Oligoflexus sp.: one gene and its partner. The protein of the gene in region 2 interacts with the protein of the main gene of each other region in a pairwise test. Links are inferred from orthologs where the notes say so. Each region holds a gene or a part of one and is shown on either strand. Other genes may lie near its edges. The genes, in order: rfaD and VFO10_RS06295.

Evidence for each region.
Region 1: the proteins of VFO10_RS06295 (region 2) and rfaD interact in binary tests that used the Escherichia coli proteins (3 or more experiments, as listed by UniProt). The link is inferred for Oligoflexus sp. from one-to-one orthologs.

What each region holds. Positions count from the first base shown.
Region 1 is NZ_DASTAT010000140.1:65,054-80,715, forward strand. What follows is about bases 11,277-14,221. They hold rfaD (ADP-glyceromanno-heptose 6-epimerase), read right to left. Parts: upstream 13,267-14,221; coding sequence 12,286-13,266; downstream 11,277-12,285. Other genes in these bases: VFO10_RS29350 (BamA/TamA family outer membrane protein), read right to left, coding at 11,277-12,302; VFO10_RS29360 (cytochrome c), read right to left, coding at 13,435-13,926; VFO10_RS29365 (hypothetical protein), read right to left, coding at 14,049-14,221. Also shown: VFO10_RS29310 (hypothetical protein), read left to right, coding at 130-1,635; chromosome segregation protein SMC, read left to right, coding at 1,704-5,327; VFO10_RS29320 (SDR family oxidoreductase), read left to right, coding at 5,340-6,173; VFO10_RS29325 (hypothetical protein), read left to right, coding at 6,583-8,022; VFO10_RS29330 (hypothetical protein), read left to right, coding at 8,053-9,330; VFO10_RS29335 (hypothetical protein), read left to right, coding at 9,493-9,738; VFO10_RS29340 (substrate-binding periplasmic protein), read right to left, coding at 9,693-10,448; VFO10_RS29345 (hypothetical protein), read right to left, coding at 10,619-10,969; more of VFO10_RS29350, read right to left, coding at 10,983-11,276; more of VFO10_RS29365, read right to left, coding at 14,222-15,290; VFO10_RS29370 (flagellar basal body-associated FliL family protein), read left to right, coding at 15,519-15,662. UniProt on the Escherichia coli protein: Catalyzes the interconversion between ADP-D-glycero-beta-D-manno-heptose and ADP-L-glycero-beta-D-manno-heptose via an epimerization at carbon 6 of the heptose.
Region 2 is NZ_DASTAT010000028.1:15,725-31,428, forward strand. What follows is about bases 7,914-10,900. They hold VFO10_RS06295 (1,4-dihydroxy-2-naphthoyl-CoA synthase), read right to left. Parts: upstream 9,858-10,900; coding sequence 8,970-9,857; downstream 7,914-8,969. Other genes in these bases: VFO10_RS06285 (GlsB/YeaQ/YmgE family stress response membrane protein), read right to left, coding at 7,962-8,225; VFO10_RS06290 (2OG-Fe(II) oxygenase), read right to left, coding at 8,317-8,970; VFO10_RS06300 (class III extradiol ring-cleavage dioxygenase), read right to left, coding at 9,927-10,700; VFO10_RS06305 (response regulator), read right to left, coding at 10,715-10,900. In the rest of the region: VFO10_RS06235 (YkgJ family cysteine cluster protein), read left to right, coding at 1-115; VFO10_RS06240 (amidohydrolase family protein), read left to right, coding at 192-1,502; VFO10_RS06245 (DUF421 domain-containing protein), read right to left, coding at 1,507-1,968; VFO10_RS06250 (GNAT family N-acetyltransferase), read left to right, coding at 2,069-2,674; VFO10_RS06255 (NAD(P)/FAD-dependent oxidoreductase), read left to right, coding at 2,759-4,042; VFO10_RS06260 (hypothetical protein), read left to right, coding at 4,200-4,700; VFO10_RS06265 (ABC transporter permease), read left to right, coding at 4,697-5,500; VFO10_RS06270 (ABC transporter ATP-binding protein), read left to right, coding at 5,494-6,243; VFO10_RS06275 (MlaD family protein), read left to right, coding at 6,240-7,112; VFO10_RS06280 (patatin-like phospholipase family protein), read right to left, coding at 7,117-7,809; more of VFO10_RS06305, read right to left, coding at 10,901-11,110; VFO10_RS06310 (hypothetical protein), read left to right, coding at 11,302-12,345; VFO10_RS06315 (cyclic nucleotide-binding/CBS domain-containing protein), read right to left, coding at 12,287-13,069; VFO10_RS06320 (hypothetical protein), read right to left, coding at 13,129-13,908; VFO10_RS06325 (SpoIIE family protein phosphatase), read right to left, coding at 14,122-15,704. UniProt on the Escherichia coli protein: Converts o-succinylbenzoyl-CoA (OSB-CoA) to 1,4-dihydroxy-2-naphthoyl-CoA (DHNA-CoA).

The DNA of each region.
Region 1 (15,662 bases), on a different replicon or contig from region 2:
GCCAAGCCCTGCAGTGGTTATAACTAAGCTCGTGACTCGGTCACAAGGAGAAATTACCGGGCTGGTTTTAAGTCAGCGGACGACTTTTTCCACACGTGGAACAGCCCTAGTCTGAGGAGCTTTTTGTATATGATCGTGACTCAAACGCGAGCTTGGCTCGGCAGCAGTCTGGTTTTGCTCGGCATGACCCTCTTTGGGGCCTGCAAAACCGAGGAAAAGTTGCCCAAGCTTGGTGAACAGATTGCAGGACCAGTGGACGTCGCCACCTCACCGAGCGGCAACTACTTTTATGCCCTGAATTCCGACTATGAGCGCCGTTTCAATGAAGGCTCGATCATGGTCATCGATCCGGAAACGGCAACACCGACCAAGATCAACACGATTCCCATTCCACGTCTCGGCCGTTCGCTGGACGTGGCGCAAAATCTCCTGCTCGTCACCTTCGATGCCGAAGGCGATGAAGTCATGCGGCGCATCGATATCTGGGACCTGAAAAACGAAACCGCCCCCACACTCGCAGCCTCATGGAGCATCGAATGCTCGCCTGTGAATGGGATCCTGGCGCCTTCGCAGCCTTACTTCGCCGTGACGTGCTTGAATGGTGATCTTTTCATGGGGCACCTCGATCGCAATAACCTCGCCGCCTCGACTCTGGATCGCGTGCGAAGCTACGGCTATGCACATCGCGCCCTATATTTCTATGAAAACGGAACCAACGTCCAGCTCTTCGGCTTCCCCTCGGACCTCGATATTCCCGATGCGGATGACTACCCCGCCACCGACAAGCAAAGCTACGATCTGGCCACCGATAAAATGATAGATGGCGCGGATGAGGTTCCCGATCTTCTGCAGGACACGCCGCAAGCCCGTCGCCGTCCTGGTAACGGCTATCCGTATCAGATGTTCATCTATAACGTGACGTCTGAGGAAGCGGCCTCACCCACGGATCCCGAGATTGGAACGGCGCGTTTTCGCTATCTGGAAACCGGAACCTATGCCAAACCCAATCAGGTGAACAAGGAGATGCGCTTCATCTATTACACCCTGCGTGACCTCGATGGAACGCCGACTTCGGGTGAAGGCACGGTCGATGTCGACAGCCGCATCTATCGCACCAACTTCTGGATGGCCAAACGCGGGCCGAACGATCCGAGCGAAGTCTTTTACCTTTCGCAGCGCGGCAACGCCTATGGTTCGACCAGCAATAACGTTCTGCGGGTCGAGGTCAATCCCACGGCTTTGAATTCAGGGACCGCGAAGTTCTCGGAGATGTTCCAGGTCCAGCGCGTCTACGGCTTTTCCAACGATCGCGACAGCGTCGCCCGTTATCCAGGCGCTTTTGCGGTGACAGAGATCGATGGCGAGCCCATGCTGCTTGTGAATCACTTCCGGGATCTCATCAATTTCCGTGACGCGCCTTTTTACAGCATTTCACGCAAATTCCTGAACCCGCCCTTCTCTTTGGAGCAGGCTGCGAGCTTCGATTCCACAGCCTTTGAAGCCTCATTTTATCAGCTGGCCGTCTCCAAAAGCGGCAAGCTTCTGACCTGCTCATTCTACGGACAATCCCTTTACTTGTTTGATGTTCGTCCTCGTACTAGTATGAAGGATCAAACTCCGATTCGGATTGAATGATACGCCGTATCTTTGGCATGTCCTGCGCTGGTTCCCGAGCAGGGGACCACGCGGGATGAGGGTCATGCATGCATCTTAAAAAGTTGGTTATTTCCGGTTTCAAGTCGTTTGCCGACAAAGTCACACTGAACTTCGATGACGGAATCACGGGAATCGTCGGGCCGAATGGCTCCGGCAAGTCGAACGTGATCGATGCCGTCCGCTGGGTCATGGGTGAGCAGAATGCCAAGCACCTTCGTGGTGATGTGGCCACCGACATTATTTTTGCCGGTTCCGAGAAACGCAAACCGCTGGGCATGGCTGAAGTTACGCTGATCTTTGACAACAAGGATCAGAGCCACTTCTGTCCGCCTGAATACCGCCATGAGGCTGAAATCGCCTTGACCCGTCGCCTCTATATCGATGGCGAGCGGGAATATTTCATCAATAAAAAACCCTGTCGTCTGAAGGATATCGTCGGCTTTTTCGCGACCACCGGCCTTGGCGGCCGCAGCTATTCGATGATCCAGCAGGGGCAGGTCGATCGCATCCTGAATGCGAAGCCCGAGGACGTGCGCGAGATCCTGGAAGAGGCCGCCGGTACCCTTATTTTCAAGGCCCGCCGTCAGGCCGCCATGAAAAAGCTCGAAGGCACCAACGATAACCTGAAGCGTATCGACGATATTTTGAGCGAGCTCGCCAAACAGCTCGAAAAGCTGAAGGAGCAGGTGGAGAAGGTTGCCGCGTGGAAGCAGCTGAGCGGATCTTTGCGCGATGCGGAGATGAAACTCTTTTCCCATAATTTCCGGCATTTTTCGACCAGGCTCCTTGAAATCGCCCATTCACTCGACACCGATACCGATAGTGAAGTGAAGGCCATGACCGACCTGTCCGGCCTTGAAGCCCGGGTCGAGGAGCTGCAGAGTCAGCTTTCTGAAAATGATCCTGAGCTGGACCTTTTGCGCGAAGAGATTTCCAACCTGCGCGAGCAGATCGTCCGCGCGGAGGGCACCATCACCGCCGCCATGCGAACCACCGAGCAGGGCCAGAAGCGTTTGAATGAACTGCAGGCCAATATTCAGGAGGATCAGGAGAGCCTGAGCTCTCTTGAAAACATGGTGGCCAGCAAGGAAGCGGATTATGTGCGCATGCAGGCGGAAGTGGAACGTCTGCAGGATCTGATCGCATCCTTCCAGGATGAAGTGGATCAGGTTGAAGAGGCCGCGCAGGTCTTTGAAAACCGTGCGCAGGAACTGGAAGATGAAATCAAGAATCTGGAGCTGCTGCTCGAAAGCAACCGCCTGCGCTGCGAAAGCATCGAGCGCGACCGCAAACGTATTCTGATTGAACGTCAGAATTATCAGGAGCGTCAGGATTCGCTGCATCAGTCCTTGAAAGGGATCGCGGATAGAATCGAAGCGGCCCGCAGCGTCCTGAACGAACGTCAGGCCGGGCTTGATCAGGAACTGCAGATGAAGCAGGACCTGGAAGTGGACGTTCAGCGCCGCGAGGAGCAGATTCGCGAAGGCGCGCGGGAACGCGATGCCCATAAGGAAACCTATCTGCATGCGCGGGCCCGACTCGGCACCCTGGAAGAGCTGGAAGCCAGCAGCGGCGATTTGAAGTCGAGCCTGCAGCAGCTCTATCAAAAATATCCGGAAGCCAAACAATCCGTTTACGGTGTGCTGACCGACTTCATCGCCTTTGATAAGGGGATTGAAGAGTGGGCTCCGCGTGCGGTGAATGCCTTTGAACGCTGGTCCGAGCGCCTTATCATCCCATCAGGTGACGCTCTGAATGGGCTGATTCGCCTTGTGAATCAGGAGCAGCTGGCGTCCCTGCCTTTGAGTCTCGCTTCGCTTTGGAATACGGATGACCTTGGTGCCATTCGTCAGTGGGCGGAACGTTACGAGGCTGTGCCGGTCCTGGATGTTCTGAAGGTGCAGGAACCGCATCGCAGTATGCTGACTATCCTTTTGCAGCGGCTTTATTATCTGCCGTCCGTTCATTTGAACGAGGATGAACTGCGCAGCCTGCCCTATGGCCTGATCCTTTTCACCGCCCAGGGTGTTCTGGTTCATTCCCGCGACGATCTTTTGCTGAGCGGAACGCAGTCCAAGGGCAGCCTCAGCCGCAAAAATGAAATCGAAAATCTGGCCCGACAGCTGAAGGAAAGCGAAGGCAAGCTTGCCGCCGCTCAAAGTCATCTGGATGTGCTGGAGCAGCAGCAGGCGGAATCACGCGTTCGTTTGAAGGACATTACCGATCGCCTCGGCAGCCAAAACCAGGATGCCCTGGCGGCGATGTCCGAGATGCAGAATCTTTTGAATCAGGACAATCATCAGAAGGAAATCATCGAGCAGAATGATCATCGCATCAAAGACCTTGATCAGCGCGAGCATGATCTGATGCGAGAGCTGGAGCAGCTCGGTGAAACCCGGATTTCCCTGGGTCAGGAAAAGGAAACGCAGCAGGGTGAACTCGAATCCCTGCAGGATGAGGCCAGCAGCATAGCCGAACGCAAGGACGAGGTGATGCGCGTGCATCAGCAGCGGCAGCTTGAACTTGCGAAGTTTGAGACGCGCTCGCAGTCCAACCGCGAGAACCTGGAGCAGAGCCGGCAGCAGCTGCAGAAACTGCAGACGAACATCACCAAACGCTACGAGGAAAAAAATCGACTCGAAGTCGAACTGGAGCAGGCCGAAATCAATCAGGCCCACGCCACCCAGGAGATCGAGGTTTACATCCGTCGTCGCGAGGAACTCGAAGGCCAGCTGGCCGAGCGTCGCGAGCAAAGCGCCGGCGTTCTGGAAGAGCTGCGTGTGGTGGAAAGCCGCCTGCGTGAAGCGCGGGATCTGCAGATGGAGATTCAGCGCAATAAATCGAAGAAAAGCGTGGAACTTGAGCGTCTCAAGCAGGTGAGCCGCGGAATTCTGGATCAGGCCAAGGAAAAATATCAGGTTGACCTGATGACCTATGAATTCACCGAAGATCCCAACTTCGATGCGGACAAGACCAACCGCGAAATCAGCAAGTTCAGAAATCAGCTGGAAAATATGGGCGGCGTGAACATGGTTGCGGTCGAGGAATACGAGCGTATTTCCAAGCGCCATGAATTCATTGACGCGCAAAAGGAAGAGGTGCTCGGCAGTATCCTCCTCCTTCAGGAAGCGATTGATGAGATCGAAGAGACGTCAAAGGAAAAATTCCTGAGCACCTTTGAGGTCGTGAATCAGAACTTCATCGAACTCTTCCCCATCCTCTTCCCCGGTGGCGAGGCGCGTCTTGAACTGACCAGTGAAGACGCCCTGACCGCAGGTGTCGAGATCATGGTGCGAATGCCCGGGAAGAAACCGCGGAGCATGACGCTTTATTCCGGTGGTGAGAAAGCTCTGACCGCGATCTCTTTGATCTTTGCGCTTTTGAAAACCAAGCCCACACCTTTCTGCTTCCTGGACGAGGTCGATGCGCCTTTGGATGAGGCCAACGTCGGCCGCTACAACAAGGTTCTGGACGCGCTGTCCAATCGCTTCCAGTTCGTGGTCATCACCCACAACCGTCGTACGATGGAAGTCCTGGATCAGCTTTACGGCGTGACCATGCAGGAGGGTGGTGTTTCCACTGTGGTCGGCGTGGATATGAGAAAAGATCTGCCGGCGCATCTGCAGAAAGCCTTCAAGAAAGTGGAAGAAACCGCCGCCACAGGCACATGATGGGAGCCACGGATGGACCTTAAGGGCAAGATAGCTTTGGTGACAGGCTCCAATAGCGGAATCGGTTGGGCCACCGCGCGTGGCTTGGCGGCCCAAGGCGCCCAGGTGATTCTGGGCTGCCGGAATCTGCACAAAGCGGAAGACGCCCGTGAGTCCATTTTGAAGTTTCATCCCAAGGCCACGGTTGACGTCATCTCAATGGACCTTGCGAACATCATGAATATCAAAAGCGCGGCCGAAGTTTTGAAGCGGCGCTTTTCCCAGCTGGATATCCTGATCAATAACGCAGGCGTGATGAGCCTGACCCGACAGGAAACTCGCGATGGTTTTGAAATGACCTTCGGCGTCAATCATCTCGGAACCTTCACCCTCACGCAGGCGCTTCTGCCTTTGGTCAAGGCCGCACCCGAAGGCCGCATCGTGACGCTTTCTTCCAAGCTGCATTATCGCGGACACATGCATTGGGATGATCTGAATTATAGAGCGAGGCCTTATAAAGGTTGGGAGGCCTATAATCAGTCCAAGCTGGCCAATGTTCTGATGACCAAAGCCCTGGCGCGGCGTCTGCAGGGAAGTTCGGCCTCGGCCTTTGCCGTGCATCCGGGTGTGGTCGCAACGCAGCTGGGTCGTGATTATCCGGGCTGGCTGATGTCGATCGCCAAGGTTTTTATGGTGACGCCGGAAAAGGGGGCGCGGACCTCGCTTTATGTGGCGACTGAGCCGGGCCTGCAGAAGCTCAATGGAGCTTATTTTGAAGCTTCAAAAGAAAAGAAGGCCGCGCCTGAGGCTTTATCCGAAGACAATCAGGAACGACTCTGGACTTTAAGCGAAGAGCTTACGGCCTAGTGGCAACGTGAAGATCACTGTGGACTACGAAGATGAGCGTCCAGCCACGGTAGTGGACTACCTCGATGGACCGTTCGACCTGATGAAAGTCAAGAAACTGATCGAAGATTGCGTTGAAGGTATTCTCGCTTCTTGAGTAAGTAGGCCCTCCGGGAGCCATCCTCACTTTCGCGTCAAAGCTCTTATCCCAAGTGGATTTGTCCGGCTTCTGTCGACATCCCATTCATTCACAAATTATGGCTATGCCCCGGGGCTTTGGGCCCAATCCGCTCGTTCTCATGAACGAAATGGAATTGAAGGACGCCTTTGCAATGCCAGTTCAGTTTGAGTTGCCAATAGGACATATATAAGTGGCTCCAATGATCGTGCGGGCAGCTGGCTACTCTATACTGAGAGTAATAGTGTCAGTATGTTACGCCTCACTGCAATAAATACCCAGGGTTTATGTCTCAACCACCGTCTTCTTCACTTTGCTAAAGAGAGTCAAAAAATGAAGTATTCCAAGTTTGTCGTACTTTCCCTAGTCCTCGTCAGCGCCTGCGGTAAAGAGACCAAAACAAAAACCGTGGTCGTCCAGGATCCCGAGCAAAGTAAACGTATCGCCGAACTGGAAGCGGAGAATAATGCCAGCGAGACTGCGCTTGCGCAAAAAGAAGCCGATGTTAAGGCGCGTATCGAAGCGGCCGTCAGTCAAGCCACCGAAGGCCTCGTGAATAAGCAAGAGGTCGATAAACTCGTCAGCGCTGCAGTCGAAAATGCTTTGAAGGACAAGCCGAGCGAAGAGCAAATTCAAGACAGAATCAAGAAAGCTGTTGCGGAAGCGCTTAAAGACACTGTTACGCCCTCGCAAGTGGAAGAACGTATCAATGCTGCGGTTGCAGAAGCCCTAAAGAAACGTCCCAGCGACGAAGAAATCCAAAAGAGAATCAACGCTGCCGTGGAGTTGGCCACCGCTGGCCTTTCGAATCCAGAACAGGTCAAGGCCGCAGTGGATAAAGCCGTGGCCGAGGCTCTGGCCAACACAACAACTGAAGAAGGCATTCTGAAAAGAATCGCTGACGCCGTCGCCGATGCTGTCAAAGGCCTCGTTCCCGAAGCGGACGTCGCTGGACGTATCAATAAGGCTGTCGATGAAGCATTGAAAGCTCGTCCGAGCGACGAAGAAATCCAAAAGAGAATCAACGCTGCTGTGGAGTCGGCTACTGCTGGCCTTTCGAATCCAGATCAGGTCAAAGCCGCAGTGGATAAAGCCGTGGCCGCGGCCTTGGCACTTGTGCCGACGGAAGCTGAAATTCAAGAGCGTATTAAAGCTGAAATCACAGCAGCCCTGGCCGGTGCCGTCCCCGAGACCGCCGTCGTCGAGCGTATCAACAAAGCCGTTTCGGAGGCCCTGAAACAGTCTTTGCTGGCTCGTCAACTCGAAGCTGCCAAGCGATTTGTGAACCTTGTCCAAAGCCGAAAAGGTATTATACACGCTGAAAATTCCAGCGGAGCTCTGGTGCCTACGGAAGTCACTTACTCCTTCAAGCTGGATGAAAGCAAACCATGTCAGCTCACCTTGACTGAAAAAATCAAACTGAACGGTTGGTCCTACACTTACTTCCTGAAGGTCGACAAAAACTATCGCTCGGATGTTATCAGGACCGAGGAAGGAGCAACGAAAATGGCAGGTATGAACCTGTTCCTCAACGGCTGGCTTCCTAACATCGCCTTCGAGGCCAATATCGATGGTGAAGTGACCTCCGATTTCGGCAAAGGTCCGTTCCTGAGTTTCAAAGCTGCCGAAATCGACTTTGTCAACTCGCTCGATAAATCCTTCGGCCTTCTGGTCGACGAGTGCGGCCGCTAATTTCAAACAAAACGATAAAGGTGAATAGATATGCAAAACACAGTTCAAGTAAGTCGCGTTCTTTATAAGTCGATCAGCTGCCTGCTTTTGAGTTCCGCACTGCTGAGCGCCTGCCAGGATACCACGTCGACGAGTTCCCCCAGCGTGACCGAAGTCGGAGGCACGCGCAGCAAACGTCAATCGATTGGCAACTGCTGGCTCTATTCCCAGGCCAGCTGGCTGGAATCCCTTTATTTCTCGAATCATAATGCTCATGTCGACGTTTCGGAGTCTTACTGGACTTACTGGGACTGGTATACGAGGTTAACCCAGGACTCTTACGAGGAGCTGGGAACCGCGAAAGATGAGGGTGGCATCAAATCTTTTGAATTCAACACAGGCGGTTCGTGGAACCGGGCTGTCTATCTCATGTCCAACTATGGCTTTTTGAGTGAAGCCCAGTTTGGTGTGGATGACTATAAAACAGAAAAGTCGGCCCTGCAGGCCGCGGCCCTGGTCGAAGTTCAAAAGGCTCTGCTCGAAGGCGGGGAACTTTTTAAGGCCGAAGATCGCACCAAGGAAAAAGTAACCGCGTTCCTTAACAAAGTATTCAAAGTCAACATGGACGACCTGCTTCCGCAAGCCGTGAAAAACCTGCAGAATGTTGAGATCGCCAACGGCCCTGTGAAGAAAGTCCTGGTCGAAGATCCAGCCAATAGCGGCGAGAGTGCGAGCCAGGAGTATAAATTCGTTCCGAAGTCGAAGGTTAAAGTTGCTCAGGCCATACAAACGGAATGGAGAACGGTTGGCTTTCCTTCTGCCGAAGGTGTTACCACGGCCGAAGGCCTCACGCCTGAAACCATTGCAGCTCGTCGCGCGATATTCAAACGCGTGATGCGTGCCTTGAACGATCGTCAACCTGTTCTTATGAGCGTTCACGTATTCTTCAACGGTCTGAGAGCCGACCCTGCCACGCGTCGGGGAATATTCGATTACAACACCTTGAGCCAGAACCTGCCCAGCCTGCCTGCTGACCAAGGCGGTCATATGGTTTTGTTAACCGACTATACCGTGAAGAATGCTCCTGGCGTCGGCAATCTCGGACGGGGCGATAAAAGTGAGGAAGAGAAGCTTGCCGCCCTTGAAGGCGAATTGGCAACTTTCGTCAGCAAGAACAGTTGGGGTTTTGCCCGTGGTCCCAGAGGCCTCTTTGATGGCGAGTCGGACTTCACGGCTGACTACCTGACGCTGCCAGCCGAGAAAACATACGGTGAAGAGAAAGTATTCGGCTCGACTGTGAGCAGTTTCGTCCTCCCGCGCGGTTATTAATTCCCAAAGGTATACTGTCCTGGAGAAGCATCTCCAGGACACGCCTCGCCTTTTTTTGATGGAAACCTGCCCACGGGTCTTTCGAGGCCGCATATGCCGTTGTTCATGATCTCTCAGCCTCTCTAGGCCGCCGGCGCCTCCCATATAGGCATCAGCAACGTCATGCGGATCCTTGGCGATATTCCGGCCCCGGCCTTTGCCGTGCGTCCGGGTGTGGTCGCAACGCAGCTGGGTCGTGATTATCCTGGTTGGCTGATGTCGATGGCCAAGGTTTTTATGATGACGCCGGAAAATGGAGCGGGACTTCGCTTTATGTGGCGACTGAGCCGGGCAGAAAAGAAGGCCGCGGCCGAGGCGCGCTCTTACGGTCTGATCGCAAGTGGATGCCTTTTGATGACCTCAGCATAGGCTCCTTCCGCTTTGATCAATTCAATCCCTCGCTCATAATCCCTGGCTAACTCTGCGCTCTGCGGCAGGGATTTGGGAAAGACCAGATAGGCCTTGTCTTCAATATAAGCGGGACGCAACGTGATGATATCATCCTCGGCCCCTGGAAACTCGGTGCTGAGATAGTAATGCAGCACCTCCGGGACGGCCAGATAAAGATCAATGCGGCCACGCATGAGCATCTGCATGCTCTGCTGAATGGACGAGTTCTCATAGACTTTGAGACAGCCTGATTCGAGCAGAGGGCGCCGGTGAAAGGATCCGATCAGGATGCCCACTGTCGCGGGACAGAGGCTCTTCAGGCCTTTGAATGGCCCCGTTCGTGAGCCTTTGAGTGCGTGAAAATAGGAATATGTGCGCCAGGCATATTGCGGATAGATGAAATCAAGAGTCCGCTCCTCCACATAGGATGCGCCGAGCAGCGCATCGTAACGACCTTTTCGGGTCATTTCGAGGGCTCTTTTCCACGGTAAAATCACAAATTCGGTTTCGTAGCCCACCCTCTTCAAGGCTTCGCTCGTAATATCCGCCAGTAAACCATTGCGTTCCATATCGGAACTTGTGAGTGGCGCCCATTCCGTGGCGGCAATGGTCAGCTTCTGCGTTTTCGCAAAACCTTCGGGCATGAGCGTGAAGAACGCAAGTGTAAGCTTGAGCAGACGATAATACATAACGCGCCTCACCGAGTCATCCGATTGGCCCAGCGTGGAAGTTAACATGGAATTTTCGAAGTTGGCACGAAGAGAAGAGCACAAATGCATAAAGACCCGTGGGGTGCGGGTCTCTTATCATTTTCGCGAAGCGCAGAGAAGGAGTCACGGACCGACAGGACGACAGGACTTTAGCCTTCCAGTTTATCGACGATCACCTGCACGAGCTCACCGGGTTTACTGTAGAACTCGGCAAAGGAATAGGTTTCGAGGAACCATTCACTGACCGGATCGTGCTCGGCTTCACGGGTTTTTTTCACGAGCTGCGGATATGTGCTGGTCAGCTCCAGCATACGGGCGAGCACGCCAGCGGCTTCAGGCTTGGCGCTCGGATATTTTTTACGAAGATAACGAATCATCAGGCTGATCAGCACGGGATCGAGTTTTTCAGCCAGAAAATAGAGATCGTTGGTTGGCAGCGAGCCCGCCTCTAATCCATCCAACCAACGGAGACTCTCGCGAACTTGAACCTGTGCATCCATGCTTACTTCTCCTTTACAAGGGACGATAGGGGTCAATGAATTGGTTCATACCGACCGATATACTGCTGGTGTTGGGCTCAGCCAGACTCCAGGCATAATCCACGCGGAAAACCAGTCGATTGACCTGCGGAACTGCCAGCCTCAGGCCTAAGCCTGCGCTCGCTCGATCGTTCTGTTTCCAATCCGAAAGTGCATACCCAGCCGCACCATAGTCGATATAGGTGGCGGCCTGCCACCAAACGTAACGGGAGCGGTGAAATATTTTCCGCAGCTCCAGGTTACCGTAGACCGCCTTATTTCCGTACATAACACCATCGGGTAGCCCACGAACCGAATCAAAGCCACCCAGAAAAAAGAGGCTCTGATAGGAACGATCATCGCTCAATCCCAGCCATTCATGAAAGGCGAGATTCCAATCTTCGTCCCAAAGCCCGTACCAAAACAACTCCTGTTCCAGACTCGCCTGGTTTTTTTCCTCAGACCAGGTGGGTCCGGCATTCAGAAGGACGCGCAGACCCTGCAAATTCTGCTGCAGGACAGCCATATCATCATAAACCAGCCTGGCCAAGAGACGTTTCTGATTTATGGGGCGCAAATCAAAATCATCCACGCCCGGAGCAGGTTTCTCCGTTTGCCATCCCAGCTGATGCTGCTGCCTAAAATTCACACGCAGTCCGGCCTGCCAGGGACTGCGAGGATTCGAACTCAGAGGGACCAGCGCTTCGGCAACCACGGCTGTGGCGCTGCCATAAATTCGAGCAACTTCCTGATCCTCCCTATCGTATACGCTACGAATGCGGTTGTCCCGCCAGAGTTCAAGATTTAAGTAATGACGACCCCCTCGCCAGCGCGGGGCACGGATCCACATGACCCCGCCGGTCGGGGCGGAGCCATAGGTTCGGCTTTCTGCACCCATGGTCCAAAGACTGCCAAAAGAATGGGTGTCATAAATGCCGGCGACAATCAGCGGTGTTCCACCCCCAAAGGCCCCGCGAATCACAGGAATAACGGTCCATTTTTCCCTGGCATCTATTTCGAGTTGATAGGCTCCTGGGTCCTTCTCCAATTCCTTCAAATGCACGGATACATCCTGAAAGACCTGAGTCGTGAGAAGGCGGGTTTTGAGCGTGTCGATGTCCGCGCCGCTCAGATCGCAGGGACATTGAAGCCCTGCATATTCCATGAGCCAATTGATATTGGTGCGGCCCAGACCTTTGATTTCAATCTGCTGAATATGGAAGTTGCCGCCTTGCGCAAAAGCCGCAGACGAGCAACCGATCCAGCCGAGAATCAGCAGGCCATGCTTTCGGATGAAATCAAAGATAGGGATCACCCTGATTGAGATAGTGTCTGACGTAGTCGTTCACACCGTCTTCCAGACTGTAAAAGGGCTCCTGATATCCGGCCACGGAACGCAGTTTGTTCAGATCAGCTTCCGTGAAGTATTGATACTGGTTTTGCAGGCTCGAAGGCATTTCAATCCATTCGAACTTCGGCTTTTTATCGAGGGCCGCGAAGACCGCGCGACCAAGGTCGGCGAACGTCCGTGCCTGGCCGGTGCCAAGGTTATAAAGGCCCGAAGGGATGCGGCGATGTTCCTTCCAGAAATGCAGCATGACCTTCACCACGTCCTTCACATAGACGAAGTCGCGGCGCTGTTCACCGTGTTCGATGTCGGGACGATGGGATTTGAAAAGGCGCAGGCTGCTCTTGTCACGAACCTGGGGAAAGGCATGGTAGACAACGCTGGCCTGTGGACCTTTGTGATATTCCTGGGGGCCGTAGACGTTGAAATATTTGAATCCATACCAAAAGGGCGGCGTTATTTTCTGCTTCAAGGCCCAGGCGTCAAAGAGCTGTTTGCTCCAGCCGTATTTATTGATCGGGCGCAGTTCGGGAATGCGCTCGTGTTCGTCCAGGAAGGTCGATTCCTCGGCGCCATAGGTCGCGGCCGAAGAGGCATAAAGAAAGGGAATATCGCGCTGCGCGCAGTAGTCCCAAAGTTTTTTGGTGAAGAGAACGTTGTTGTTCATCAGATAATCGGCATCACGCTCGGTGGTCGATGAGCAGGCGCCAAGATGAAAGACGGCTTCGAAAAGGGGATGTCCCGCTTCATCGAGCCAGTTGAAAAGTTGATCCTTGGGAACCACGTAGTCAATACGGCGTTTTGCAAGATTCTTCCACTTGTCGCCCAAACCGAGGTGGTCTGAGACGATGATAGTGTGGTGACCTTTCTCATTGAGCGCCCAGACCAAGGCACTGCCAATGAAGCCAGCGCCGCCGGTGATCAGTATCATCCTCTAAAACCCCTTTCTACAAGGCTTTTGCCAGCAGAACGGCTCGCGTTTGCAGGCCTAAATGATCTAGTATATACCTGCCTTGGCCGGAAATCGAAACTCCTTTGGCCAATAAAAAACGGCACTCTCAAACGAGGTGCCGCTTTTTTTTATACAAGCACGGGTCGCTTACTTTTTAAACGAGCGCACGTATTTGACGACTTCCGCGATCTCGGCATCGTTGAGTGCGGCTCCCCAGGGTGCCATGGTTGGGCTCAGACCGACGGACGCGCCGCCTTCCTTGATGACCTTGGTGATATGGGCGTCATCCACGGAAGCCTGCCACTTGGCATCTGTAAAGTTCCGCGGTTTGGGATTCATAGCGAGCGCGCCTGGGCCGCTGGCCGCACCATCGTTACCGTGACAGGCTGCGCAGAACTGATTGAATTTTTCCTGTCCAACCCCGCCACTGGCTCCACCGCTGCTGGCCACAGCTTTTGGTGCGGGCACCGATCCGTCAGGATTCAGTGTCTCGATAGCCTGATTGGCATTGGTCTCTTCCTGTTTGAAGCGCTCCTGTGCGGGCCGCGGGTCATGTTGGGCGGTACAGGATTTACAAGCGCTCAAGACCATCCCAACGGCAAGGGATGAAAGAGCCAATAGGGTGCGTCTGATTTTCATGCTTTCTCCTTTTGATGCGGTCCAGGGAGCCATGTATAGCATATTCAACCGGGGCACCAAAGAAAAATACGGACGAAAACACGGCCCCAGTCGCCGGTTTTTAAGCCCTTTGGTGCGCTCGTCTACCAGTTCCAGGTCAGACGAACTTGCGCAAAAGATTGGGCGCGCTGTCGCTTATCCTGACCCGGAGCAAAGTGATAGAGTTCATATAGTCTGTCATATTTTACAAAAAAGTTTTCCAGAAAAAGACTGAATCCGCTTTCATTGATATAGCCGATCCCGAAGGTGTCTTCACGCAGGCGAAGGCGGTCGTGATCGGTCCCCGCATCCAGGCAGCGGCCGTCGCGGCCCAGACCCTGGCAGGCACGCGCCCGGGCACCGGCTCTGAGTTTGACATCAAGGTCCTGGTGATGGAAAGCGAGCAGGTATTCCGCTAGAATCAAATAGGAAGCGCTGAAGGCGAGCGTGCGCTTTTCAATCTCGCTTCTCATGCCCCAGTGCTCGGCGAGAATTTCCGTAAGATCGAAGGGACCTTCCGAAGGATCAACCGCCGTGACATCCGCCGGTGTCTTGGGGCCGCGGATCAGGTTTTTTTGCAGCCCGATCGCGGCACGCAGACCACGGGCTTTGCGATGCTGTCCCGTGAGGATAAGAGAAAGCGCCTGGCGCTCATTTTTGAATCCTTCGCGGGCTTTCGCTCTTTGATCACGCGGGAGCCAGTAAAAGCTCTCCTCTTCCATGCTGTCGGGATCCATGGAATAAGCCCCTTGCCATTCGAGTCCCTCACTTATTTCGCGTCTGAGCATCAGAGCCAGATAGGCTTTATGATCACGATCCTTGAAGCGTTCGCCTTCACCGAGTCCTGCAATCAGAGTCCAGGAATTCGCGGGACGCTCCGTATCGATCACGCTCATGCGCAAAGCCGTCTGATTCCAGCCGCTATCCTGAAGAGCATGCGCAAAACTCAAACCGCTGGCATCGGGAATCAGTGTGGCGGCATTCCAGTTTTCGAGGCTCACTTCGACCGCATCACTGGCCCTGAAACGCAAAGCATAGCGATCAAACCAGGTGCGACGCGGCGGTAACCTTTGATCCAAACGATCATAGGTATCCTCCCACGTTGGTTTTTCAACAAGTCCCGGATCCCAGGCCAGCTGCAGCGAAAGCCGCTCGCTCAGGAAGGTCCGCAGTCCGAATTGAAAATGATTGAGTCGTGGGCATTTGGTACCACAGGTGACCTCGCCTTCCACGAAGAGACGTCGGGGTTCGGAGGCGTCTTCGGTTTGAGCATAAGCTGCGGTTCCCAGCATGCCCGTCACGAGCATGACTCCCGACGTCAGTCTTCTGACAAATGATGAGTACAATTTTTGACTCCCCGTCACGCTCTTGACTCCTGTCGTCAGGGCTCTGACGCCTTGCTTTGGTTCAATCCCCAAAAGAATCGACTTTATCCTATGACTATCGCAAACGCTCCGCAAGCGCTTGCTTTTGCAAGGATGCACGCAGCTTTTTACAGCTTCTCGTAAAAATTGGACGCGTCGAAGCCTTGGCACATCTCTTGTAATCCTGACCCTGGCTCAACAGGAGTATTTATGGCAGAAGAAGGCAAAAAAGAAGAGAAAGAAAAAAAAGAAGGTGAAGCCCCTGCCGAGGAAAATCCTGAGCAGGAGGCGAAGAAGCGCAAGAAGAAGCTTCTGATCTTCGCGATTCTCGGCGTTTTGCTGATCGGTGGAGCA
Region 2 (15,704 bases):
GATCGCAAGGGTCACGGATTCTGACGCCGATGGTTTTCTATCGGCGGTCTTCACCAAATTTAAATTCGAAGCCCTGCCCCTTTTTTTGAGTGAGAACCTCGATAAGATTGACTAGTCCTGCTTTCTCTCTTGCGCCGCGCCCAAAGTCCCTTTAAACAAGGGTCAGACATTCAAGGTCAGGAGAGAAACGCATGGGAACAACCCGCATCGTGGCACTGCTCTGTCTTTTGTCGACAGGTCCACTGTCCGCACGCACGCTGATTCATGCGAAGCAGCTGATTGATGGCCGCACGTCCCGCCCCCAGGAAAACATGACACTGATTGTGAACGGGAATCGCATCGAAGGCGTGGAAAAAGGCTTTGTCGCCCCGGGGCCCGGTGATCAGCTCATTGACTTGAAAAATGCGACGATCATGCCTGGATTTATGGACATGCACGTGCACCTGAGCACCGAGTTCAGTCAAAAATCCTATCTGGAACGCTACACCCTGAATACAGCCGACTACGCTTTGGAAGCTGCAGTTCGTGCGGAACGGACGCTTCAGGCCGGCTTCACGAGCGTACGCGATCTGGGTGATACCGATAACGTGACGGTTGCCCTGCGGCGCATGATTGATTCGGGGAAATTAAAAGGTCCGCGCATCTGGGCGGCCACCAAATCCATTGCGACCACGGGGGGCCACGCCGATCCTACGAATGGGGCGCGGCAGGGTATGTTGCCGGAACCGACCCCGGAGATGGGCGTGATCAATGGACCGGATGAGGCGCGCAAGGCCGTGCGGCAACGCTATAAGGATGGCGCGGATCTGATTAAAATTACCGCAACCGGCGGCGTTCTGAGTCCAGCAAAAAGCGGACAGAATGCGCAGTTCACCGCCGAGGAACTGGCTGCGATCATCAGCACGGCCCGCGACTACGGGATGACTGTCGCAGCGCATGCGCATGGAACCGAGGGCATGAAGCGAGCGGTGCTGGCGGGCGTGGATTCCATTGAGCATGGAACCTACATGACGGATGAGGTGATGCAGCTGATGAAAAGCCGCGGAACCTTTTTCGTGCCCACCCTGGAGGCCGGGCAATGGGTCACGGAAAAAGCTAAAATCCAGGACTTTTTCCCGGAAATGGTGCGCGTGAAGGCCATCAGCATCGGCCCGAAAATCATGGACACCTTTTCACGGGCGATGAAGGCCGGTGTGCGACTCGCCTTCGGAACCGATACGGGTGTCTCCGAACACGGCCGCAACGCCGAGGAATTCCTTCTGATGGTCAAGGCGGGACTCGGCCCCATGGAGGCCATTCAGCTGGCCACGTGGAATGCCGCGCAGCTTCTGAAGGCTGAGGATAGACTCGGGTCCCTCGAAAAGGGCAAGCTTGCCGACATCGTCGCTGTTGAAGGGAACCCGCTGCAGGACATCAGCCTTCTGACAAAAATTTCTTTCGTAATGAAAGATGGCGAAGTCGTGCGGCATGGGGCCCGTGATCAACGGCTCAGTGCGCGTTAAGGTATCATGCCATCCCATCATTGCGAATGGCCGAGATATGGCCGGTTTCCTCCAAAACAGCGAGCCGGACCTGCTTCGGAGAATCCACGCCCATGCGCCTTAACGCGGCGAGCAGTTCATCCTCCGTCAGTCCCTCGTCCTCCAAAGCCTCGGGCAGTATCCGTCCCTGCCGAATCAAAGGCCGAGGCTGTTCGCGGAACAGGCGACGGAAGGCAGGGAAACGCTGGCAGAGCCGAGCCTGCACCACATGAAGGCTGAAAACGGTCAAAATAAAAACCGCCGAGTTCCACTTGCCCTCGCCGAGGGTCAGATTCTGCAGAACCACACCCAGCGAAATCAAAATAATCAGGTCAATCGTCGTGGTCTGCCCCGCCAGCCGCTTGCCGGCCATGCGCACGATGAGGATTAATCCGAAATAATAAAGACACGATAAGCCGATCTGCTGCCAAACATCTGAACTGGTCAAGGGAGCCTCCGGAGTCTGTTCCGTCCTCAGCTCTGCAATGTATTTGCCAGGATCGTGTTATTTTAAGGAAGTCTGTGATCCGATTCATCCAGGAGCCTTTATGTCAGCCCAGTATCCCGCTCTCATCGCATTACCCATGCCGATTCTTACGCCACGCCTTGTCCTTCGCCCGCCCCAGGCCGGGGATGGACCGGCCTATTATGCCGCCATCAATGCCTCACGCGAGCATCTGCGCCGCTTTTTGCCTTGGGTTGACGCGTCCCATTTAACTCAGGAAGACAGCGAAAACATGGCTCGCCTCTGCCACGCGAAATACCTGGCGCGCACCGATATCGTGCTGCCATTCTTTGATCGAAAAACGCAGCAGCTGTGCGGAAGTTCGGGCATGCATCGCATGGACTGGTCGGTCCCTTCCTTTGAAATCGGCTACTGGGTCCATAAGGACCATGAAGGCCAAGGTCTGGTCACAGAGGCGGTGCATGCCGTCACTCGCTATGCCTTTGAGCAGCTGCAGGCCAGTCGGGTCGAGATTCGCTGTGAAAGAGATAACACACGGAGTCGCGCCGTGGCCGAGCGCCTGGGATTTGAGCGGGATGGGATACTCCGCCATGACCGCCGCAACAGTCAGAGTGGGGAGTTGACCGACACTTGGGTCTACTCCCGGCTGAATATGGCAGGATTACCCGACCTGGAGGTGTCCTGGTAAAGCACCCTTGGGCGCTGCCTGGCCGCATTCTTGCAAAAGCTCTTCGGCCCAGCGTTTTACGATACTGCGCAAGGAGGTTTTGCAATGCGCTTGAAACCAACCAGACAGGACGGCGAGAGATGGATAATTGTCATTGGCGGCGGCTTTGCCGGGATGAAGGCGGCCCTGGAGCTGGCCAATCAACCGAAAGTGCGGGTGCTCCTGCTTGATAAGAACAACCACCATCTCTTTCAGCCGCTTTTGTATCAGGTCGCCACAGCCGGTCTGAATCCCTCGGATATTGCCGTTCCGATTCGGGCTCAATTCTCGGACGCGGCCAACGTTGAAGTGCACCTGGGCAAAGTCAAGGCCGTGCATCTGGATGAAAAGTATGTGGTCACTGAAAATCACGAAATCGAATACGATGATCTGATCATTGCCACCGGCACGCAGCATAATTATTTCGGACATCCTGAATGGGAAGCCTTTGCTCCCGGTTTGAAGACGCTGGAGCAGGCCACCGAAATCCGCCGGCGGGTCCTTTCCGCGTTTGAATTGGCGGAAAACACCTTTGATCCCGCCCTGCAAAAAGAACTTTTGACCTTTGTCGTGGTCGGCGGTGGACCGACCGGCGTGGAGATGGCCGGTGCGATCGCGGACATTGCGCGCACAGTTTTGGTGAAGGATTTCAAACATATCAACCCGGCCCAGGCCCATGTGGTTTTGGTCGAGGCCGCGCCTAAAATCATGAACTCCTTTGATGAAAAACTGGCCGAAAGAGCCAAAAAAGATCTTGAGGACATGGGCGTGGAAGTTCGCACCTCATCCATGGTGCAGAACATCAATGCCGAAGGCGTCCAGATCGGCGATCAGCTCATTCGCGCCCGCACTGTGATCTGGGGCGCGGGGGTAAAGGCGGCGCCTTTGCAATTCATCCCGGAAATTCCTTTGGATAAGGCCGGACGCGTGAAGGTGAACAAGGATCTTTCGATTCCGAATTACCCGAACGTTTTTGTAGTCGGTGATATGGCGTCTTTGGAAATAGCTCCAGGTCAATTCCTGCCGGGGCTTGCTCCTGCTGCCATGCAGGCCGGACGTCACGCCGCAAAGAATATTCTGCGGACAATGGCCGGCAAAGCACGCGAGGATTTTGTTTACAATGACAAAGGACAGATGGCCACGATCGGCAAACACCGTGCGATCGCTCAAGCCGGTCGCCTGAAGATGACCGGTTTCATTGCCTGGCTTGCCTGGCTTTTCGTTCACGTCTTTTATCTCGTCACATTCCGCAATCGCCTTTCCGTCATGGCGCAATGGGCCTGGAGCTATACCTTCTCCAAGCGCGGCGCTCGCCTGATCACACAAAGGGAATGGAAACTCAGCACCTGATTCACCGGAAGCATTCGCAATGCGACAAGGGCTGTCCCTTGTCGCCTTCATTAGTCTTAATGACATAACTGAAATTCCGCGCACTTGAACTCGGTCTGCTTTTTGCAACGATCCGGGCAAGTCCGCTTCTGGACGCTTGTTCATGGGAGTAAAAGCGATGCAAAAGCTTTCCTTTTGGATCCTGATCGGTTTGATTTTGCCGCTGCCCGCCTGTCTTTCCACCATCATGGGAACCAAGGATTCACGCAGCGAGGCCTATAAGATTCCAGAGCCTGGTGCCGACTGGGAACCGATTGATCCCGGCGAGGCTGATCGCGCCTATCGCAATCGCCTGGATCAGGCCATCCTGAATGTCAGTTCGGTCTGTGGTGAAGCTCGCTATAAACCTTTGGAAGAACTCTCGACCGACATCCTGAAGCAGCTGCCGGAACATGAGGTCGTCGATGCTCCCAAAAGCGCTATGGTCGGCGGTCATCCGGCTTTGATCACGGAAGCGCGCGGGCAGGTGGATGGAAAACCTTTGAATGTTCGCATCGGTGTGGTGCGGACGGATACCTGTCTCTATGATTTCATCCTGGCCGGCCCCAAGCTCGATTCCAGCAGCCGTATGGCCTTTGACCGCTCGCTCCAAGGTTTCCAGGAAAGAGCCGCTCGATGACAAAAAGATCGCATGGCGTACCGCTCTTTCTTTATCATGTGGGAACTCCTCTGGCCCATGCGGCTGAAGTCGTTGCCGACTTCCTTTATATGGCCAAGGACGTTCTGATCAGTGTCCCGAAGGCCCTCAAATCACCGGGCGTGATCATCGAACGCTTTCAATCCCTCGTAATCAGCTCGTGGTTTCTGGTCGTGATCACCTCCTTTGCCACGGGTGCAGCCATGGCTCTTCAGTTCGGTCAGGGCATGTCCCGCTTCGGCGGCAAACTCTATGTGCCGAACATCATCGCCTTTGCCATCGTGCGGGCGCTTGGTCCGGTGTTCGCCTGTCTGATGGTGGCTGCGCGTTCCGGGGGTGGCGTGGCGGCTGAACTGGGATCCATGAAGATCACCCAGCAGATAGACGCCCTCAGGGCCCTGGGCACAAAGCCCGAGGAAAAGCTGGTGGCGCCGATCGTCATCGCCTTGGTCTGCGGCATGCCCTTTCTTACGTTCCTGGCCGATATCGCCGGCATTGCCGGTGGGCTATTGGTTTCCATCAGCAGCCTTGGGATCGCGCCTTCGCTTTATATTGAAAAGACCATGAATGCCGTACCCTTCGATGATCTTCTGTTCAGTCTTGCCAAGACTTCGATCTTCGGCGGCGTCATCGGCCTTATCTCGTGTTTCATGGGCATGCGTACGCAGACCGGAACGTCCGGGATCGGTATTGCCACCACCACGGCCATCGTTGTTGCGAATATATTTGTCCTGGTGGGCGATTTTTTCATCACCAAGTTGCAATGGATGCTGCAATGGTAGAGAACGCAGGGACAACCCTGCTTTCCATTCGAGGCCTTGAAACGCGTTTTGGTTCCAAAGTGATTCATAGCGGACTCGACCTTGACGTCAAGGCCGGGGAAATCCTGGTCCTCTTCGGCGGCTCCGGCACGGGGAAGAGCACGCTTCTGAGAGCCATCATCGGTCTTGATGCTCCGGCTGCCGGGTCCATTTTTCTGGATGGCGAGGACATCACGCAGTTCGATGAAAGCGCGTGGCGGGAAGTACGGAAAAAGGTCGGCTACTCCTTTCAGAATGGGGCTCTGTTCGATAGTCTGACCGTCGCGGAAAATCTGGAATATCCCCTGCGGGAATTGACAGACATGCCTCCTGACGAAAGGCAGAAGGCGATTCATGACATGCTCGAACGCATCGGGATGCCGGATATCGCCCAACTTTATCCTTCTGAATTGAGCGGTGGGATGCAAAAACGCGTGGGCATGGCCCGCGCTTTGATGCTGAATCCGGCGCTTATTCTCTATGATGAACCCACGGCGGGACTGGATCCGGCCAACATCAAAAAAATTTCGGGCCTCATGCTGGATCGCAAGGCCCATGGACAGACCGGTATTCTGGTGACTCACGATGTACCCTGCGCTTTGGCTGTCGGGGATCGCATTGCCTTTTTGCATGAAGGCAGGATTGCCGTGATTCAGGATCGTGCCGCGATCGACCGGGAACCGGACGAACGCATTGAGGCTTATATCAAGGGAGACGTCGAGTGAAAGTGGCAAGCGTAAGAACCAAAATCAAGCTGGGTGTTTTTGTCATTTGCGTGGCAGCGGTCGCGGGACTGACCCTTCTCCTCGCAGGCGACAACGTCAATCTCTTTAAAAAATCCCGGAAATATCAGGCTCATTTCACCAATACCTCGGGCCTGATCGAAGGCGCTCCCGTGCGCATCGGTGGGGTGGAAGTCGGTCACGTTTCGAATATCAAAATCGAATCACCGAACGGGGCCTTGGCCATCGTCGCCATCCTGAGCGTCGACAGCCCCTATTATGATCTGATCAGCCCGAGCGCCTCGGTGGCCCTGGAAACCCAGGGTCTTTTGGGGGATAAATTCGTCTCGCTCTATCCCGGGAACACGGCAGGAACGAACAACCTGCCTGAAGGTTCGGTGATTGCGACCCGTGAAGCGGATAACCTTGCCAAGATGGTCGAGAAGTCATCTGTGATCATGGATCAGGTCAGCAACACGACGAAAAAAATCGACGAATTCGCCGCCGGCCTTCCCGATGCTCAAATCGTCGGAACTGCCGCCGAGGACGTTACGGTTTCCACCCGCGCCCTGCGGCAGATCATGACGCGCATGGCCGCCGAGGATTCGATGTTCGCCATGCTGAATGATCCCGCCTCCAAACGCATGCTGCGCAATAGCCTTGCGAGCATGGAAAGCGCCACCGCTCATTTGGATTCAGTGGCGAAGAAAATAGATGCCGGCCAGGGTACCCTTGGGGCCTTGGTGAATGACCGCAGCATGTATGAGGACATGCGTTCCATCCTGGGACGCATAGATCGCGGCAAGATCGCCCGGCGGGTCTTCATCGAAGCGGCCGAGCAGGACGGCAAGGACAAGGAAAATCCTCGTTGAGGCGTCAGGCGGCGTGAAGCGTCACGCCGATCTCGTAGCAGCGCTCGAAGATTTCACTCATTTGATCATTGCTCATATAAAGCGGCGTTCCCTTCGGCCTTGGCAGGACGATACGCCGATGATAGGTTTTTTTGTCCAACACCGGCAGCCGGCCGAAATCATAAGAAATCATCCATTTTTCCGTGGTTTCCAGCTTCGATGTGAAGTTATTGGTCACAAAGCCACCATCGATGCAGCCATCGAAATGCGGCACGAAGTTGGTGAGGAAGGGAATGGTCGAGGACTTGATGATGACTTTATAGGCCAGGTCGGAAGGATGGGCGAGGATATCCTCCATCACGAAGCTGCGGCTTTTCAGGCTCACATAGCCGACGAAGAAATGCCGGAGCCCGATGCTCGCGAAACTCTCGGGATTGGCAATGAAAGGTTGCACAAGAGTCCGCAGTGTTTCGCCTTGCATATCGTAAGGCGGAAGAAAACGCTTCAAGGGTTTACTGATAAGGAAATCGCGGGCCGTTTGAAACCATTGCAGCGAGCGCATTGCATCGCTGCTGCTGTAGGTGAGATACGCTGCATGACTTCCCGAGGAGACAGAGCACACCACATCAGGAACAAGACGCCGTTCTCGCAAACCGCATAAAAAACCGGTTAAACCGATTCCCCAAAGACCGCCTCCTGGCAAGGAAAATTCCAGCATATGTTCACCTCCTGCACATTGAGCCTTCCTTGAAAGCAGACGATATCTCCTATCGTCATAACGTAAGCAATGCGAATTCAATGCCACGCTTTACAAATAAAAAAAGGAAGCCTTCCGGCTTCCCCTCTCAATGTCGCTATTTCAAAACCCGTTCACGTTCGCTGCGCACGATGAATGAGGCGCAGCAGAAGCAGCAAAACTATCGCACCGATGAAGGCCACGAAAATAGTTCCGGCCAGCCCACCGAAAGGGGCTCCGACTCCGAGCTCACGGAAAAGAAAACCGCCGATGAAGGCACCGACGATACCGATCACTATATCACCGAGTACTCCGTATCCTCCGCCGACGACAGCGGATGCGAGCCAGCCCGCAATCAAACCAATAACAGCCCAAATCAAAATCGTTTCCAAACCCATATATGTCCCCTTTACGCAGGTTACCGTGATACCATCACAATCCCATTTCGTTCTTTGCAAGAGTTTTGCCAGGCTCGGGGGTCATGCGGGGTCAGAGGAAGCCCGTTCCGTTCAGAGCGGCTTCATGGGCAGGAATGGATTTCAGCCAGCCCGTGAGGGAAAGGCGCTGGCGCTTCGGGGCCCGGACTTCATGCGGAAAGCGCTGGCTATCGAAGAGGACGAGGGTACCGAAAGCGGGTGAAACAATTTTGAGAATGCGGTCCTCATCCTCGGGGTCATAGATCACCAGCTCACCTCCGTCCTGGCTTTGCCAATCCTTGTTCAGGAAAAAGACCAGCGACAGACGGCGGCCGTTGTCGTTTTGAAAGCGATCGCGGTGCTTTTGATAAAATGCACCCGCCTCGTAAACTGCAAAGTGGCACTCAAAAGCATTGATGGAAAGATAAAGCCCCTGATTGACCGCACGGCTCCAGCTGCGAACGAGTTCGAACCAGGCCGCCACTGCCGGCTGGGGATCGCTGGGGTCCAGCCAATGAATGCGATCACTGCGAATGGTTTGCGCTTCGTGCTTCTGATGACCTTTGCCGATCTGGGCCGGAGTCGAAGCGCCTTCAGCATAGCGCCTTCGCCATTCCTGCAGCAGAGCTTCCGTCTGCGCCGGGGGCAAGGCGTCGGGAATCACGGCATAGCCGTCGATCGCCAGCTGATCCAGAGTCTCCGAACGCTCGGCAAAGGTCTTTCTCATCAGTAAGGCCAAGGGAAGTTGGAATAGTCCTGCTTACGCTTTTCCAAAAAGGCCCGACGGCCTTCTTCAGCCTCGTCGGTACCATAGGCAAGGCGGGTAGCTTCCCCGGCGAAGAGCTGCTGACCGACAAGGCCGTCGTCGATCATGTTGAAACCAAACTTCAGCATGCGAATGGCCGTTGGTGATTTGCTGTTGATCTCACCAGCCCATTCCAGAGCCACGTCTTCCAACTGCTCATGCGGCACGACCTTGTTCACCATGCCCATGGCCATGGCTTCCTCGGCGCTGTAGTTGGCACCCAGGAAAAAGATTTCGCGCGCTCTTTTCTGTCCGACCATGCGGGCCAGATATGCCGAACCAAAAGCACCGTCGAAGCTGGCGACGTCCGCATCGGTCTGTTTGAAGATGGCATGTTCGCGACTGGCAAGGGTCAGATCGCAGACGACATGAAGACTGTGACCACCACCTACGGCCCAGCCCGGTACGACGGCGATCACGACCTTGGGCATGAAACGGATCAATCGCTGCACTTCAAGAATATGCAGGCGACCGAGGCGGGTCGGGGCCGCTGCATTATCTTCATACTGATAACCGTCCTTGCCGCGAATGCGCTGATCCCCACCGGAACAGAAGGCCCAGCCCCCATCCTTCGGTGATGGACCATTCCCGGTGAGCAGCACCGTGCCAACGTCAGCGCTGCAGCGTGCATGATCCAATGCGGTATAAAGTTCATCCACTGTTTTCGGACGGAAGGCATTGCGCACTTCAGGTCGGTTGAAGGCGACCCGAACAGTTCCCTGCCCTATGGCCCGGTGGTAAGTGATATCGGAAAAATCAAAGCCAGGAACTTTTTCCCAGCTGGCGGCGCGAAAAAGTGGAGAAACCATGACGTACCTCATGTTGAGCCGAATCAGGCCTCTTTTATTCAACAGTTCACGCCAGGGGGTCAAACACAATCAGTCGAATTGCACGCAGAGTAGGCTGAGTGCTCCGTGCTCCATCCCCTGAATGGGAAATCGAACATCCTGCAGTCCCTGCCATGCTGCACCCAGAGCGACAAGAAGCGGGGCATAATGATCATTGGTCGGATGGTTCTTGCGGAAAAGGGGCTGGATAAAGCGCGGCTCCACCAGAGCGTCCTTGTCCCGAGCCAGAAGACGTTCCTGCAGCCAGCGATCGAAGTCAGTCACCCACTCTGGCGCATCCGTCCGTCCCTCCTCGAAGGCCCCGAGGTTATGGGTGGCGGCGCCAGTCCCGATGATCAGAAAACCCTCGCGACGCAAAACGGCGAGTCTCTCTCCGATTTCAAAAAAGCGTGGGAACTTATCCTTAAGCCTTAAAGCCAGCGGCAGTATGGGAAAGGCAGCATCCGGATACATATGCATGAGGGGCACCCAGGCCCCGTGGTCCAGGCCTCGCTCCACTTCATCCAATGGACCGATGCAGGCCTGCACCCGCGCTCTTTGCTCGGGTGAAAAACCATGGGCCTTATACTGAATCTTTTTCAGCTCCTCGCCAAAGCCGGCAAAGTCATGAATTGTCGGCAAGGGATCGGAGCAGGAGATTTGCATCGCGTGTTCCCACCAGTGGGCGGAAATCACGATGATGCCTTCCGGGGCCGGCAGGGCCTTGGCCCAGGCGCGGAAGTGCGCGGCCTGATTGTGATCGAGAGCCTTGCTGGGAGCGCCGTGAGAGACGAAGAGAACGGGCATGCGAGAAGCGTCAGACATGGCGTTGCGCCCCCTTAGCCGGAATTCGAATGCTGCTGATTGGTGCGCGCACTGGAAATGATGGCCTGACAGAGTTTGTCATAGTCGACAGGCTTATTGAGAAGATCACGGGCACCAAGTCTCCGCGCTTCTTCCAGACTGATTTCGGAATAGCCGCTCACCAAAAAAACCATGGGTTTGCGTTTGGTCATGCTGCTGATCCGGGTCAGCAATTCGACGCCACTACCATTGGGCATGCGCACATCACTGACAACGACATCAAAATCATTCTTGCAGATCAACTGAAAAGCGGCATCGCCGCTTTCCGCCTCGAGTACTTGAAAACCCTTATCGATTAATATAAACGCGACCAGTTCACGCAACACCGGCTCGTCATCCACTACCAGCACCGAAATTGGATTTTCGTTCATTTGTAACACCCATGAGACTTTCGCAGGCCTTAGGTCCTTATAATACAGAAGGCCCCGGGTTCCCTCAGCTTTTTTTTACTCTTTGGGAGTTCTTCACAAAAGGCGCACGGCAGCCTATGCTCTGCGGCCTTATCCCTCAGCAAATATAGCCGATACCAATCATTATCGTGGCCAGTATCCAGGACATGAGAGTGTTGCCTTCATTGCCCATCAAATACAGCAAAAATCGACTTCGCGTCGTCTGGAGCGTCAGTCTTTTGCTCAGCTGGTCACTGCAATTCTTCGTCGGATCTGCGAGCTGGGCTTATGGGAGTTTTCTGGTATGGGCTCTGACCGCCGGATATATCTGGGACAGAAAAGCGCCCTTCCTGACGGTGGGCATCTTTTGTGTCATGTCCGCCTCCCTCTCATGGGAGGTCCTGTCCATGAATCCCTGGCGCTCCATCCCATCCGGCTTTGGCCTTGCCGTGCTCCTGGTTTTTCTGAGCAGCCTCGTCAGCACGCTGCACTTTATGCTGCATCGGGAACAAGAAAGGATCCGTGAACTGCAGGACGGGCTTTTGCAGATCGCGCGCTACCATGTCTGGGGTCGCATGACCGTGGGGCTGGGTCATGAGCTGCGCAATCAGATTGCCATTGTCACAGGCTATCTCGATCAGATGAAAGAAGATGACCTGTCCGCGGCGCAGCGGCGCAAGATCGAACGCAGTCTTCTTGCCAATGACAGAATGCTGAAGCTTCTGACCCAGCTGAGCCTTCTGACCCGGGACTCCAGGCATGAGCCGCTGCAGTCGCTCAGCCTGCCGGAAGTGCTCCAGGATGCTCTGCAGTTCGTGGAGCGTCCTCTGGAGTATCACAGCATCCACGTACGCGTCCCTGCCCTTTCCGACCTTCCGAACGCCCTTGGGCATCCAACGCTGATGCAGACTCTCTTCATGCATTTCATCCTGCATAGCGTCGATCGCTTCAAGGACCAGGATGGAAACGGGAAAGAGATCAGCTTGGACCTTGAACCGGAGGGTGACGGCCTGCGCCTTCGCTACCGCGATAACGCGAAGCATGGCAAGCCCTGGGCTTATGCCGACAGGACCCTGGCGGAACAAATGCTTCAGCGCGTGGGAGCCTCGCTTCAGGACAGCGCGGAATCACCCGAGGGATGGCAGCTGACCGCCTTCTTCAAGACGCTTGACTCGCCGCCTGATTCAAACGCGACAGCAGAAGCAGAATATAGCTGATATCCAGCGGCTTTTGCGCCACGCAGTGCAGATCGTTATTCAGAAGTTTCTTCAAGGGTTCCACCAGTTGAGGCTGGGAACTCAGGACGATGAAAACGCCGCGATGCGTTTTGAGTCGGGCCAGATCTTTCTTGGCTTCATCGAGCGTTAAATTATCGACATCAAAAACTATGGGATAAACTCCATTCAGCGCCTGCCGCACCAGAAGGTCGATGTCTCCGCCTGTGATCACGGTGAAATTAAGGGCTTCAAAAAGCGTCTGATAACGCTTCCTCGTCCCGATATCGCGCGAGACGATGACGAGCGATTCCTTGACCAGATCCTTCTTCAGGTTCTGCCCGGATTTCAGATAGGCGCGGGTCATGTCGGTGACGGTCAGCATACCGAGTATATCTTTTTCATGGACCGAACCATCATTCACAGGGAAGTGGCGCAGATGTTTCTGAAAGAACATCTCGCGCACATCCTCTTCAAGATGGGAAAGGCGGGCAAAGGCCACGGGCCGGGTCATGAACGCGGCGACGCTGGCATGAAGCTTCTCCTGCTTTTCGAGCAGCGTGAACTTCTGGACGATATCGCGCTCCGTGACGATGCCAACGACATGGCGATCGTGATTGAGCACGAGGATGCTGCTGATATTCTGGTCGCGCATGGTGGCCACGACATCGGTCATCGTCTGTTCGGCTTCGACGAATACCAGACGGCGCTTGATGAGTTCTTTCATGGGTGAGGCCCTCCTCTCCCTTCCATTGTCAAGGGACCGGGGGAGAGCCGTCAATGGCCTTAGCTGCGAAGATCACGGAAAAGGGGCGTTGCTTCCGGGGCGAGACTAGGCGGATTGATAACAAAACGCCGAATTTCCCGCTCGGGAAGGGGGATGGCCCGCGACTGGTTCAGGACCTGAAAGAATTCCTCTTTACGGAGGCGTGGAAGCGAGGCCTTCTGTTCGGGACTCATCTCTTTCAAGGCGCCCTTCAGATAATAAAGAGCCTGAAGCTGAAGGATGCGGCCTTTCTTCTGGACGGCCGTCTGGTAAGCGAGGCCACGCTCGCGGTCGGAGGCATTGTGATAGCAGCCGACCCACTGGCGCGAGCAGCGCTGATAGATATGCTCTCCGAATTTTTCCAGCAGATATTCAACCTGGGCACTGGGGGACAGCATCCGGATGGGGTCTTTGCCAAAGCCGTCATGGTGCCAGCTCCAGTTGAACTGCATGGCACCAATATCAACGCTGGCAGCCTTTTCGGGGTTACGGCGGGATTTCTTCTGCAGATCTTTAAGAAAGTCGATGGCGGCCGGGCCTCGATAAACGCGTCCGCCTTCTGTTGCATTGTCCCTTGCGATGACAAAACGGAAACTTGATTCCTGATTGACGATCTGCCAGATGATATCGGGATTCGTTGTCTGGCAGGCCGCGTAGGCCAGCTCTTCCAGGTAGGGGCGCTCCCCATTGGAAAGGATGCTGGGGTTGACTTTCGCAGCGGTTTCCTGAAAGACCGTTTCGCAGTTTTGTCCGGCGTGAGCAGCCGCATACAAGATTACGCTGAGGGTGAAAGGACCCATTTGTGACAAGCCTCTTCAAGTGGTTCGAGAGCCTTGCTGCAAAAGCCATGCACGGGACGGCCTTTGTATCAAAGCAATGACTTGACAGACACATTTGACTGTGAAGTCGACACTGTTGTCGCCCCCTATTCGGGGGTGGGCTGAATATTACGTCGATTACGCGAAAAATGGAAGACCAGGAATCATGCAGAGTCGAATTGCCCGATTTCAGGCTCAAGCAGAATCGCTCCAGGGCTCGTCCAAAGCCTTGTCCAGAGCCTCACCCCAACGCACAAGAAGAAAAGTGACATCATCGCTTGGCTTGTGTTCTTTCCAAACATGAAAGGCTTCTTCCAGAATCTGGCGTCTTAAATCATGAGGAGATCGTGAGTTCTCCAGAATTTTTTCGAGCGTTCTGAGATTCATCTTTTCGCCCTGCGGCCCTACATTTTCGAGGAGTCCGTCGGTGAAGAGGAAAAGCGCATCGCCTTTTTCAAGTTGGAAGCTGCGCGGTTTCCAGTTGCCATCGGTGCGATGCCCAAGAGGACTGCCTGCGGCTTTCAGGCCACTGATTCGATTCCGACCGAGCAGAAGGCCGGGCTGGTGTCCGGCGCTGATCATCGTTCCCGCGCCGGTTTTGGTGTCGATACCAATGAACACCATCGTCATGAGTCGATCGACTTTCGCGCCGGTCTCCAAGACGGTTTGATTCGTTGCTTTGACCAGGGTCATGAGAGTCTCTTCCAGGCTCAGCTTCACGCTCGCTGAACGGAAGGCATAAAGCGTGGAGTACAAAGAACCTGCAGCGGTCCCGGTAATCAAGGACGACGGGACGCCATGACCGGTGACGTCACCCACGAAAAGGTAGAGTCGGCCCTGCTCCTCATCCTCGAAGAAACCGAACCAGTCGCCGCCGCTGATTTCCGCGGAACGATAATAGTGCGATATCGCGTAATGCGGACTTATGGATTGATTCGGCAGCAAGGCGCTCTGCACCTGCCGCACCTCGCGGAATGAAGCCTCCAGTGAACTGGCCTTGGAGGAAAGTTCAATGCGCCCGGCGGTGATCTGCGCGAGCAATTCGAGAACTTCTATTTTCTGCCCGTTGAAGGCATGCGACATCTGTCGATGTTCAAGATAAAGCACTCCCAGGAGCTCATAGGCATCCCGATCACCCGTGATGATCGGCAGGCAGACGATAGCCCTGACGCCGGTTTTGATGATGTAAAGCTCTTTTTCAAGCCCCGGAAGCATGCTCTGCGCGACATGAGCGTCGTCGATCACCAGCTTGCTTCTGGTGCGTTCGATATAACCGATCACCGGCCAACAGACGCTTGAGGAATCCTGAATAGCATCCGGGCTTTTAACGTCGACCTGACCATCCTGAAAGGTGGCAATCACGTTCCAGCGGTGCGATACGCCATCGCGGGTGAGCAATTGACCGGTCTGCGCTCCGGAAAGTTGCGACGCATAGGCGATCACTTTCTTGAAGAGCAGGCGATCGTCCGATTCACGGGCGATGTCCGCGATCGCGGTGCGGAAGGAGGTCAGCTCGTTGCCGCCGGTGCTGACCAGATCCTCGATGGGAGCCATGGGCGAAGTCAGCGCCACGCGCCCTAAAAGGGCCTGGGCCTTGCGTACCCCGCCCCATTCCGCATAAAGGCGCAGGGCCAAACCCAGCCAATGATCAGCGCTTTCCTGAAGCCGCATCGACTTACAGAGAAAGCCGAGCTGCTCGGCCGCCAGAGCCTCTTCAAAACCAAAGCCCGAGGCGCGCGCGGCCAGCATCGCCTCATGAAGAAGACGCATGGCGTCCT